3 regions of the Corynebacterium hansenii genome follow, and region 2 is predicted to be linked to each of the others. Evidence: riboswitches for the same ligand, from Rfam matches in the RefSeq annotation. Region 2 holds a riboswitch; each other region holds the start of a gene.
What was found. A riboswitch is a leader RNA that binds a small molecule or an ion and turns the genes downstream of it on or off. The one in region 2 is predicted to bind thiamine pyrophosphate.

Region 1 (3,270 bases), 530 kb from region 2:
GAGCCTCCTGCTCCGCCGCCGGTGCCGCCTCCTCAGACTTCGGTGCCGCCTACTCCGCCGTCAGCGGCAGGTACACGCGGCCGCCGGCCGCCTCGAACTCCTCGGACTTCTCCGCCATGCCGGCCTCGATGGCCTCGACGGTCTCCAGGCCGTGCTCGCGGGCGTAGTCGCGCACGTCCTGCGAAATGCGCATGGAGCAGAACTTCGGCCCGCACATCGAGCAGAAGTGCGCGGTCTTCGCCGGTTCCGCCGGCAGCGTCTCGTCGTGGTACTCCAGCGCGGTGTCGGGGTCGAGGGCCAGCGCGAACTGGTCGTGCCAGCGGAACTCGAAGCGCGCCTTGGACAGCGCGTCATCGCGCTCCTGGGCCCGGGGCAGGCCCTTGGCCAGGTCCGCCGAGTGCGCGGCGATCTTGTAGGTGATCACGCCGACCTTCACGTCGTCGCGGTTCGGCAGCCCCAGGTGCTCCTTGGGGGTGACGTAGCACAGCATCGCGGTGCCCGCCTGCGCGATCATCGCCGCGCCGATGGCGGAGGTGATGTGGTCGTATCCCGGCGCGATGTCCGTCGCCAGCGGACCCAGGGTGTAGAACGGGGCCTCCTCGCACAGCTCCTCTTCCAGGCGCACGTTCTCGGCGATCTTGTGCATGGGCACGTGCCCCGGGCCCTCGATCATGACCTGCACGCCGCGGGACTTCGCGATCTTGGTCAGCTCGCCGAGGGTCCGCAGCTCCGCGAACTGGGCTTCGTCGTTGGCGTCGGCGATCGAGCCGGGGCGCAGGCCGTCGCCGAGAGAGAAGGTGATGTCGTACTCGGCGAAGATGTCGCAGAGCTCGGCGAAGTTCTCGTACAGGAAGGACTCGCGGTGGTGCGCCAGGCACCAGGCCGCCATGATCGACCCGCCGCGCGAGACGATGCCGGTGACGCGGTTTGCGGCGAGCGGCACGTAGCGCAGCAGCACGCCGGCGTGGACGGTCATGTAATCGACGCCCTGCTCGGCCTGCTCGATGACGGTGTCGCGGTAGATCTCCCAGGTCAGCTTGGCCGGGTCGCCGTTGACCTTCTCCAGCGCCTGGTAGATGGGCACGGTGCCGACGGGCACGGGGGAGTTGCGCAGGATCCATTCGCGGGTTTCGTGGATGTCGGCGCCGGTGGACAGGTCCATGATCGTGTCGGCGCCCCAGCGGGTGGCCCACACCATCTTCTCCACCTCCTCGGCGATCGACGAGGTGACCACGGAGTTGCCGATGTTCGCGTTGACCTTCACGGCGAACTTCTTGCCGATGATCATCGGCTCCAGCTCCGGGTGGTTCTTGTTCGCGCAGATCACCGCGCGGCCCGCGGCGACCTCCGAGCGGACCAGCTCGGCGTCGACGTCCTCGCGGGCGGCGACGAAGGCCATCTCCGGGGTGACGATCCCCGCGCGGGCCCAGGCCAGCTGCGTCGAAGCCTTGAGTTCCGGGCTTTGCGACGACGCCGGCGCCGGTGCAGGGGTCGGCCAGCTGTCCCTGGTCTTGGGCAGACCGCCGTGCAGATCGGGGTCGGCGTCGGTTTCGGTGTACGGGCCGGAGGTGTCGTACGCGTCGAAGTGCGTGCCATCGGTGAGGTTGATGCGGCGGGCCGGGATGCGGAGGACGACATCCTCCGAATCAAACGGCGAACCGTCGAACACGACGTCGTCGTAAAGCTTCTCGGAGCGGTAGATCGGGCCGGTGGTGACCTGGTCACGGGCCTCGTCCATGGGGTTGGCGGCATGCTTCGCCATAGCGGTCCTTTCCTACGCCGGCATTACCCGGACAGGTTCGAACGGTCGGCATCCGCATTCCCGATGCCCTCTCAGCGCCGGTTCGGTGGGCGCTCCCGTGGGAGTTATTCGGTTGTGGAAAACGAGCGTACCGGAACCCATTCGGGGGCGGTGCGACGCCCCATCGGGGGTGGGCGGGGCGCCCGAAAGCGGAGAAATGCACGTCGGCGGCAAATGCGGTGTCGTTTTCGGGGGAGACGCGTCGTCTATGATGTTTTGGAACCGCAATCGAATTGCCCGGGCGCGCGGGGCGCGACCCACGAGGAGGACACGCCGATGCCGCACAACCGGCCGCGGGACCGCGACCTGGCGAAGCAGCTCGTGCGCGAACTGCGCAGGGACGCGGACCTCCCGGTCGTGTTCCTGGGCATCGGCGGGCAGGCGGGGGTGACCATCGGGGAGGGCATCGGCCTGCGCTCGGACGGCGTCCGCGGCGTCAACGTCATCCCGGGAGAGGGGCTCGGCGGGCGCGTTCTCCGGGACCGGCGCCCCGCGGTCGTCGCGGACTACGAGGCCGCGCGCACCATCACCGACAGTTATCTGACGCAGGTGCAGAACGAGGGGCTCGGCCCCGTCATGGCGGTGCCCATACTCTCCAGCATCGGGGAGACCAGGATGGTGCTGTACGGCGCGCACCGGGAGAAATTCGAGTTCGGGGACCGGATCCGGTCGGTGGCGATGCGCCTGGCGACGAAGGCCGCCACCGAGCTGCGCATCCGCGATGAAGTGGACCGGCGGATCGGCATGGCGCAACGCAGCACCGCGGAACTCCGCGAGGCGGGGGAGGGGCCCGGATCGTCCGACTTGGAACGGCTGCGGGAATTGCACGCGGATCTGCGCGCCATCGCCGCCACGACCGCGGACGAGGAGGCCCGGGACAAGCTGCTCGCGGCGTCCGGCGGCATCGCGGCGATCCTGTTCCCGGGCGCCGGGGGAGATGCGGTGCGCGCGGCCGACGCCGGGGGAGCGGGAGCCGCAGCCGGAGGGGGCGCTGGCGCGCAGGCGGATGCGCCGGCGTTGACGGCCCGCGAACTCGACGTGCTGTCGCAGGTCGCGTTGGGGTGCACCAATGCGGAGGCGGCGGCGCGGCTGTCGCTGAGCGTGGAGACCGTCAAGGCCTATCTGCGCAACGCCAGCGCCAAGCTCGGCGCGAAGGGTCGGCATGCGGCGGTGAGCCGCGCGCGGATCCTCGGTCTCATTCCCTGAGATCGAGCGTGCGCGGGGCGGGAAAAAGGGGACCGCGGGTAGGGGTGAAGGGGCGCTGAAACGGGCGGAAGTCGCGCCGCAAACCCCCGTTTCGCGAAGTTTTCCGCGACGTTCGGGGTGGACCGTCAGGCCGGGCGAACGGTGTTCGTCATCGTATATGTGCTGGCTGGGGCGGTGCGAGAGGTGCTACAAGTTCTAAATCGCTAACCAAACCGCTAGTCGCAATTAACGTCTAACTCCATAACACCCTCTTTCGGGTATGT
Region 2 (3,270 bases):
CAACGTGAACGGGTTCGCCCCGGCCAGGTGCGCCAGGCGCAGGCGCTCGAGGAGCTCCTCCACGCGCGCGGCGCCGGCGGGATCGCGCAGCAGCTTCGGGCCCAGCTCCAGTTCCTCGCGCACCGTCGGGGTGACGAACTGGTGCTCCGGCGCCTGGAAGACGCTGCCGATGCGCTGCGCCAGCTGCTTCGACTTCCATTTCATCGGGTCCGGGCCGGCGCCGCGGGCGATGGCATCCGCGGCGGCGATGCGCCCGCCCATCGGCTCGAGCAGGCCGCCCATGGTCAGCGCCAGCGTGGATTTGCCGGCGCCGTTGGGCCCGACGATGCACGTCGACGCCGCCGCGGGCACCATCGCGGTGATCCCGCGCCGCACGGGCGCGCCATCGCCGCCGTAGCCGATGGCGAGGTCGTCGAGGATGAGCGCGGGCGGCGCGGATGCGGGCACCGGCACGGCCGCGCCCGTCTCCGGCGGCGGCCCCGGCAGCCACACGCCGGCGTCGCGGAGGAAGTCGCCGTGGCGGGACAGGATCTCCGCCGGCGGCCCGTCGGCGATGACGGTCGAACCCGTGGTCGCCCGATCGCGCGCGGCACCCTCCGGCGAGTCGATGACGAGGATGCGGTCGACGTGACCGACCCACGCCTCCACGCGGTGCTCGACGACGATCAGCGCCGCACCCGTCGCGTCGGCGGCGCGGATGGCGGCGTCGCGCAGAACCGGCACGCCCTCCGGGTCGATGTTCGCGGTGGGCTCGTCCAGGCAAATCACCCGGGCGCCCATCGCCAGCACGCCCGCCAGCGCCAGGCGCTGCTTCTGGCCGCCGGACAGCTTCGACGTCGGATGATCGAGCGGCACGTCCAGCCCCACCAGATCGAGGGCCCGGCGGACGCGCCGCCAGATCTCGTCGCGTGGCACGCCCAGGTTCTCCGCGCCGAAGGCGACGTCATCGCCGACGCGGGCGGAAATGACCTGGCTCTCCGGGTCCTGCAGCACCAGGCCGACGACGCCGCGCACCTCGGCCGGGTCGTCGCCGCCCACGCGCAGCGTTCCGGCGTCCTCGCCGTCCTCGTCGTCGCCGAGCACCCCGGCGATCGCCGCGAGCAGCGTCGACTTGCCCGCGCCCGAGGGGCCGAGCAAAAGGACCTTCTCGCCCGAATCGATGTCCAGGTCTACGTCGGAAAGCGCGGGCCTGCGCCGGCCCGCGTGGCGCCACCCGAAACCGGCGGCGGAGATGAATGCCATCGCGCCCTCGCGCGGCTAGATCTCGCCGCGGCGCTCGCGGCCCGCGGCGAAACGGTCCAGCGCACCCGTGCCCGCCAACGCGCGGACCAGGGCCCAGCCGACCAGGCCGGCGAGAACCGCGCCGGAGACGAGCAGGCAGACGAGGTAGATCGAGTTGAACTGCCAGGTGCGCGCCAAGTTGCCGGAGGTGAACAGCTCCAGCAGGAACGCGCCGGCGCCGGCCGCGGCCCCCGCCAGCACGGCGACGGGCGCGGTGAAGCGGCGGTACGCGAAGAGCAGGAAGATCAGCTCCGCACCCAGCCCCTGGGCCAGGCCGGAATACAGGGTGGAGATCCCCCACTGGTTGCCGATCAACGCGGACACCGTCGCCGCGATGACCTCCACGAACAGCGCCGCACCCGGCTTGCGGATGACCAGCCCGCCGATGACGCCGCCCAGCAGCCACGGGCCGACGACCAGGCCGCCGAGGCCCGGCGTCAGCGCGTCGGCCGCGGTGAACCACGCGCCGCCGACGACGTTCCACACCACGAAAATCAGGCCGACCGCCACGCCCAGCACGGCGGCCGTGACGATGTCGATGACCCGCCAACCTCGGCGGGCCTTCTTGCCGGCGTCGGGCGCCGGGGCGGTGCCGGAGCCCCCGATCACCCCCGCCCCCTCATCGACTCCGGTCCGGGCGGGCTGCGCCGCATCGGACGAATTACGGTGATCGCTGGACATGTGAGTGGCCTCCGTCGCTTCCTTCGCCGGCATTACCCGGACAGGTTCCTACGGTCGAGGGCGGCGGACCGCGCCCTCCTCTCAGCCCCACGTCATCCGTCGGATCGGCCGGGGCTCCCGTGCGCATTTCGACCGAATGGTACCTCACCCCGGGGACCGCCCCTAAAGTTGGGAAATTATGAGCACCGAACACGCGGACCAGACCGCCGCAACCGCCACGCGCGTGGACGACGCCGAGGCACCCGAGCCGATGGACGACCAGGAGGCCTTCGAGCCCCGCATCACCCGGAAAACGTGGCTGCTGCTCGTCGGGGTCATCGTGGCCATCCAGGCGATCGGCCGCATCTGGGTGCTGGCGGGCCGGACGTTCTACTGGGACGACTTCATCATCGTGGGCTCCGCCGCCGACGCCGCATGGTGGACCCCGGACTACTTCCTCCAGCCCCACGACGGGCACCTGGCGCCGCTGGCGTTCATCGTCCAGGCGGTGATCAACCAGCTCGCCCCGTGGCAGTGGTGGCTGCCCGCGACGCTGATGCTGCTGGGCCAGGTGGCGGTGACGGTCCTCATCGCCCGGGCGCTGCGCTACATCGCCGGCCGGTCCTGGCAGGCGTTGGCGGCCCTGGCCCTGGTGGCGTGGACGCCGCTGACGCTGCCGGGGTCGACGTGGTGGTCGGCCGCGGCCAACGCCCTGCCCATGCAGCTGGCCATCGCCGGCATCACGGCGCTGGCCATCCGCGTGAGCCTGCGCCAGGAGCGCCCCGTTTCCTTCCGCGCCATCGCCGCCGCGACCGTCGGACTGGTCATCGCCCTGGGCTTCTTCGAGAAGACGCTCGCCGTCGCCCCGGTGGCGCTGGCCGTGACCATCGCCGTGGCCTACATGGAGCGCCGGTCCATCGTCGAGGTGCTGCTGCGGGCCCGCGCCCTGTGGCTGTCGCTGGGCCTGGTCACCGGCGCGTGGGCGCTGTTCTACTCGCTCACCGCCCTGGCCGACGCCGGCGAGGCGTCGTCCGAGCCGCGCGCCGAGCTCTTCTTCAACGGCCTGGGCCAGGTGCTGGCGGGTCTGGCGGGCGGCCCCTGGTTCTGGGACCGCTGGGCGCCGGGCCAGCCGTGGTCCGACGCCCCCTCGGGGCTGGTCAGCGTAGGCGCGGTGCTGGTGCTGCTGACCATGGCGGTGACCATCGGCCGCGACTACCGGGCCTGGCTGCCGTGGTTCATCGCCGCCGGCTACCTGTCCGTCACGCTGCTGTCGGTGACGCTGATGCGCTCGGGCGACCACACCTCCGACGTCCTGGCCCGCACGCTGCA
Region 3 (3,270 bases), 1.2 Mb from region 2:
GACTTTCCGCTTTGCGCCCCGGATTCAGCCGCGCAGCGGATCCGCGAAGAACTCCACCTCGTGCCAGGACGACAGCCGGAAGGCCCGGTCCATCGCCGCGCGTTCGGTGGTCGTGGCGGTGGTGGCGTACTTCGAGCAGATGTCGATGGCCCGGTTGGTGTCGGAGTCGAAGGCGTCGTCGGCGTAGGTGTCCAGCCACCGCGCGTACGGGTGGGCGTCGTGGTTGCGGGCGATCAGCCGGTGGCCGATGTCGCGGTAGAGCCAGAAGCAGGGGAGGACCGCGGCGATGAGTTCGCCGTAGGAGCCGCGGGCGGCGGTGGCGACCAGGTGGTCGACGTAGGCGCGGGTGACCGGCGACGCCTCGATGGCGCCTGCGCCCTCGTCGCCGGCGTCGTCGCCGAGGAAGCTGCGGTGCAGTTCCATCTCGCCGGCCAGGGCGCCGTGGGCGGCGTAGGACCAGAACATCTGCTCCTCCTGCGTCGGCGCCAGCGAGGACGCCGCGGCCAGCGCGCGGGAGTAGCCGTTGAGGTACAGCGCGTCCTGGGCCAGGTAGCGGCGGAAGGCTTCCTGCGGCAGCGTGCCGGAGCCGAGGCCCTTGACGAAGTCGAGGTCGTCGATCGCCTCGCGCAGGTCCGCGATCGATTCCCACCACTGGTCGGCGATGGTCGCCGCGTCGGCGGCCAGCCCCCGTTCCCACAGCTGCGCGAAGTGGTGGACGGGACCGTTGCCTTCGCCGACTTCCAGCTCGTCGGCGTGGCGCAGCGCGGAGGTCAGCCACTCCTTGGCCACCCCGACGGAGCGGAAGGGGTCGCCGATGCGGGGCCACAGCGCCGCGATGGCCGCGGAGATGGAGCAGCCCGTGCCGTGGGTGTTGCGGGTGTCGATGCGCGGCCCGGTGAACCGCTCGGCGGATCCGTCGGGGCGGACCAGCGAGTCCACGACGACGTCGTCGCGCAGGTGCCCGCCCTTGGCCAGCACCAGGACGTCGTGTTCGGCGGCCACCGCGTGGGCCTGGTCGAGGGCTTCGCCGGGCGTCGTCGCCGGCTGGGTGCCCGCGAGCACGGCCAGTTCGGGGATGTTCGGGGTGACCAGGTCGACGTGGCGCAGCAGGCCGCGCAGGGCTTCCTCGGCCTCGGGCTTGAGCAGCCGGTCGCCGGAGGTCGCCACCATGACGGGGTCCAGGACGACGATCGGGGAGGGCGCGCCCTCGAGGAACTCGGCGTCGGAGCCTTCGTCCGCGGCGGTGTCCCCGGAGTCGGTAGCGCCGGAGTCGGCGGCCCCCGCGTTGCGGCTGCGCAGCGCATCCAGCCAGTCGGCGACTTCGGCGATGATCGGCGCGTCGAAAAGCATGCCGATCTTCACCGCGTCGATGGCCACGTCATCCGACACCGCATCGAGCTGCGAGCGGAGGAACTCCACCGGGGGCACGTGGACGTCGCGCACGCCGCGGGTGTTCTGGCTGACCAGTGCGGTGACCACCGCCATGCCGTACGCGCCGTGCGCGGAGAACGACTTCAGGTCGGCCTTCACGCCGGCGCCGCCGGTGGGGTCGGTGCCCGCGATGGACAGCACCCGTGGGATCCGGCCGGTGCGCTGGACGCCGCACGCGACGCATCCTCCGTTCCAGTCCTCCGGGTACTGCCGGTATGCGGAACGTGGTGCGTCGCCCATTGCAACATCCTTTCGCCGGTGCCAGCCGGATCAAGTTCGGCGGGTGTGCTCTCAGCCCGGGCGGCCCGGGCACCCCGTGTTGCGCGAAACGTTAGCAAACGCGCCGGTTGCTTTGCGACGGCCCGGCCAGCGCCCGTCCGCCCTGCCGGATGGGGTCCGGCCGTCGCTCGTCCGCTCTGCCGGATGGGGTCCGGCCGGGTGGCTTCCGGCGCGGGCGGCTGCGCGGCCGAAATGAGGTGTGACCTGCTGATTTGGCGTCCATATGGGTACTGGGTAGAGTAATGATCCGTCGCACGGAGACGTGCCGGAGACATTCCTCCATAGCTCAATGGCAGAGCATTCGACTGTTAATCGAAGGGTTGCTGGTTCGAGTCCAGCTGGAGGAGCAAAAACAGCAGGTCAGAGGGAAAATCCTCTGACCTGCTTTCGTCTTTTCGGCCGAAAAGGACCAACAAAGGACCAAATAATAATCAAGACCCCCGGCAATGGACGATGATCGCCGGACGATTCTTGACCGTTCATTACCCCCGCGCCCGCGAGGACCAAGGGCGCAACGTCTCAACGAGCGCGAACCACCGCCCCGTGCGATGATCACCACGGTCGCCCGCCCACCCCCACTGGCTCAAAAGGGCCGGCGGCCACGTCCCGGCAGCTCCCGCCCACCCCGGCGGTCGAGCGCCGGGACACCTACGTGTAAACGCCGCGGACGTAGCCGACGATTCGAATCCTGCCCCCTTGATTCTCGATCCGGCGACCATTGGGAAGGATGAATTCCAGCAAGTACTTCAAGTCCTCGACAGGGTCCATCAACCCCACCTGAAGTTTGAGAACCTCGCCTGGTAGCAGGATCGGCGCAGTATTGTCGGTAAAATCATCCAGATATTCAGGATACGGCGAAAGGGCATAACACCTGCCTCCCTCGTATGGGAATTCAATTTTCACAGAAAACACGGGTGTCTCTGCGAGGTTGTGAACGCTAACTGTCCACTTCGAACTCTTTCCCTGGTCGCGATCGTCGTTCTCGACAACGACAGGGTTCAGCTTCGCGGTCGCCATGGTTGACGCCTCTTCCGCTTCCCGGCGATCTCTTCGGCGCTGTTTTGAATCCCAAATGCCGTTGCCGACGGCAATCGCTACAGCTATGACCCCTGTTATAAGGCTGCCGTAAAACCTCGGATCGGCCCAAACGCTATCCATGCGGACAGCATACTTAGATCACCAACGGCACCAGCCGGCCCGGACGAAACACCCGGCCCGTCACCCGAATGAACCGCCCACGGGAATACACCTCGAGTCCATCACGCCGCACACCCGGCCCCTCCCGCAGCAACCCGAACACATGCAACCCCCGGCCCGACACGCTCACCTCAACCCACGCCCCCGGATTCGCTTCCAGCACCGCCCGCGCCACCGCAGACACCACCCGCCCCCGATCATCCAACGCCCCATCCAAGTCGATGCAGCCAACCCCGCCGCCCAACATCACCCCGAACCCATCACCAGCACCGGACTGAACATCCGCGAACTCCGCCCACGTCCGCGGATTGATGCTCGACGCCGGGCGCCCATCGACCATGACCGGCCGCTTCCCCTCGGCGC

Region 1: it holds a riboswitch for thiamine pyrophosphate, as region 2 does, so the genes downstream of both, thiC (phosphomethylpyrimidine synthase ThiC) here and CHAN_RS04150 (ECF transporter S component) in region 2, are expected to answer to the same signal.
Region 3: it holds a riboswitch for thiamine pyrophosphate, as region 2 does, so the genes downstream of both, CHAN_RS09490 (bifunctional hydroxymethylpyrimidine kinase/phosphomethylpyrimidine kinase) here and CHAN_RS04150 (ECF transporter S component) in region 2, are expected to answer to the same signal.

Annotation. Positions count from the first base shown of each region.
Region 1 covers NZ_CP047211.1:397,352-400,621, forward strand. The annotation lists gene thiC (phosphomethylpyrimidine synthase ThiC) at 50-1,762, opposite strand; TPP riboswitch at 1,755-1,871, opposite strand; gene CHAN_RS01760 (LuxR C-terminal-related transcriptional regulator) at 2,078-3,007, shown strand.
Region 2 covers NZ_CP047211.1:924,930-928,199, reverse strand. The annotation lists gene CHAN_RS04155 (ABC transporter ATP-binding protein) at 1-1,242, opposite strand, end outside; gene CHAN_RS04150 (ECF transporter S component) at 1,258-1,962, opposite strand; TPP riboswitch at 1,964-2,093, opposite strand; gene CHAN_RS04145 (hypothetical protein) at 2,141-3,270, shown strand, end outside.
Region 3 covers NZ_CP047211.1:2,173,184-2,176,453, reverse strand. The annotation lists gene CHAN_RS09490 (bifunctional hydroxymethylpyrimidine kinase/phosphomethylpyrimidine kinase) at 25-1,671, opposite strand; TPP riboswitch at 1,662-1,758, opposite strand; tRNA gene CHAN_RS09485 (tRNA-Asn) at 1,986-2,057, shown strand; gene CHAN_RS09480 (hypothetical protein) at 2,359-2,868, opposite strand; gene CHAN_RS09475 (hypothetical protein) at 2,882-3,270, opposite strand, start outside.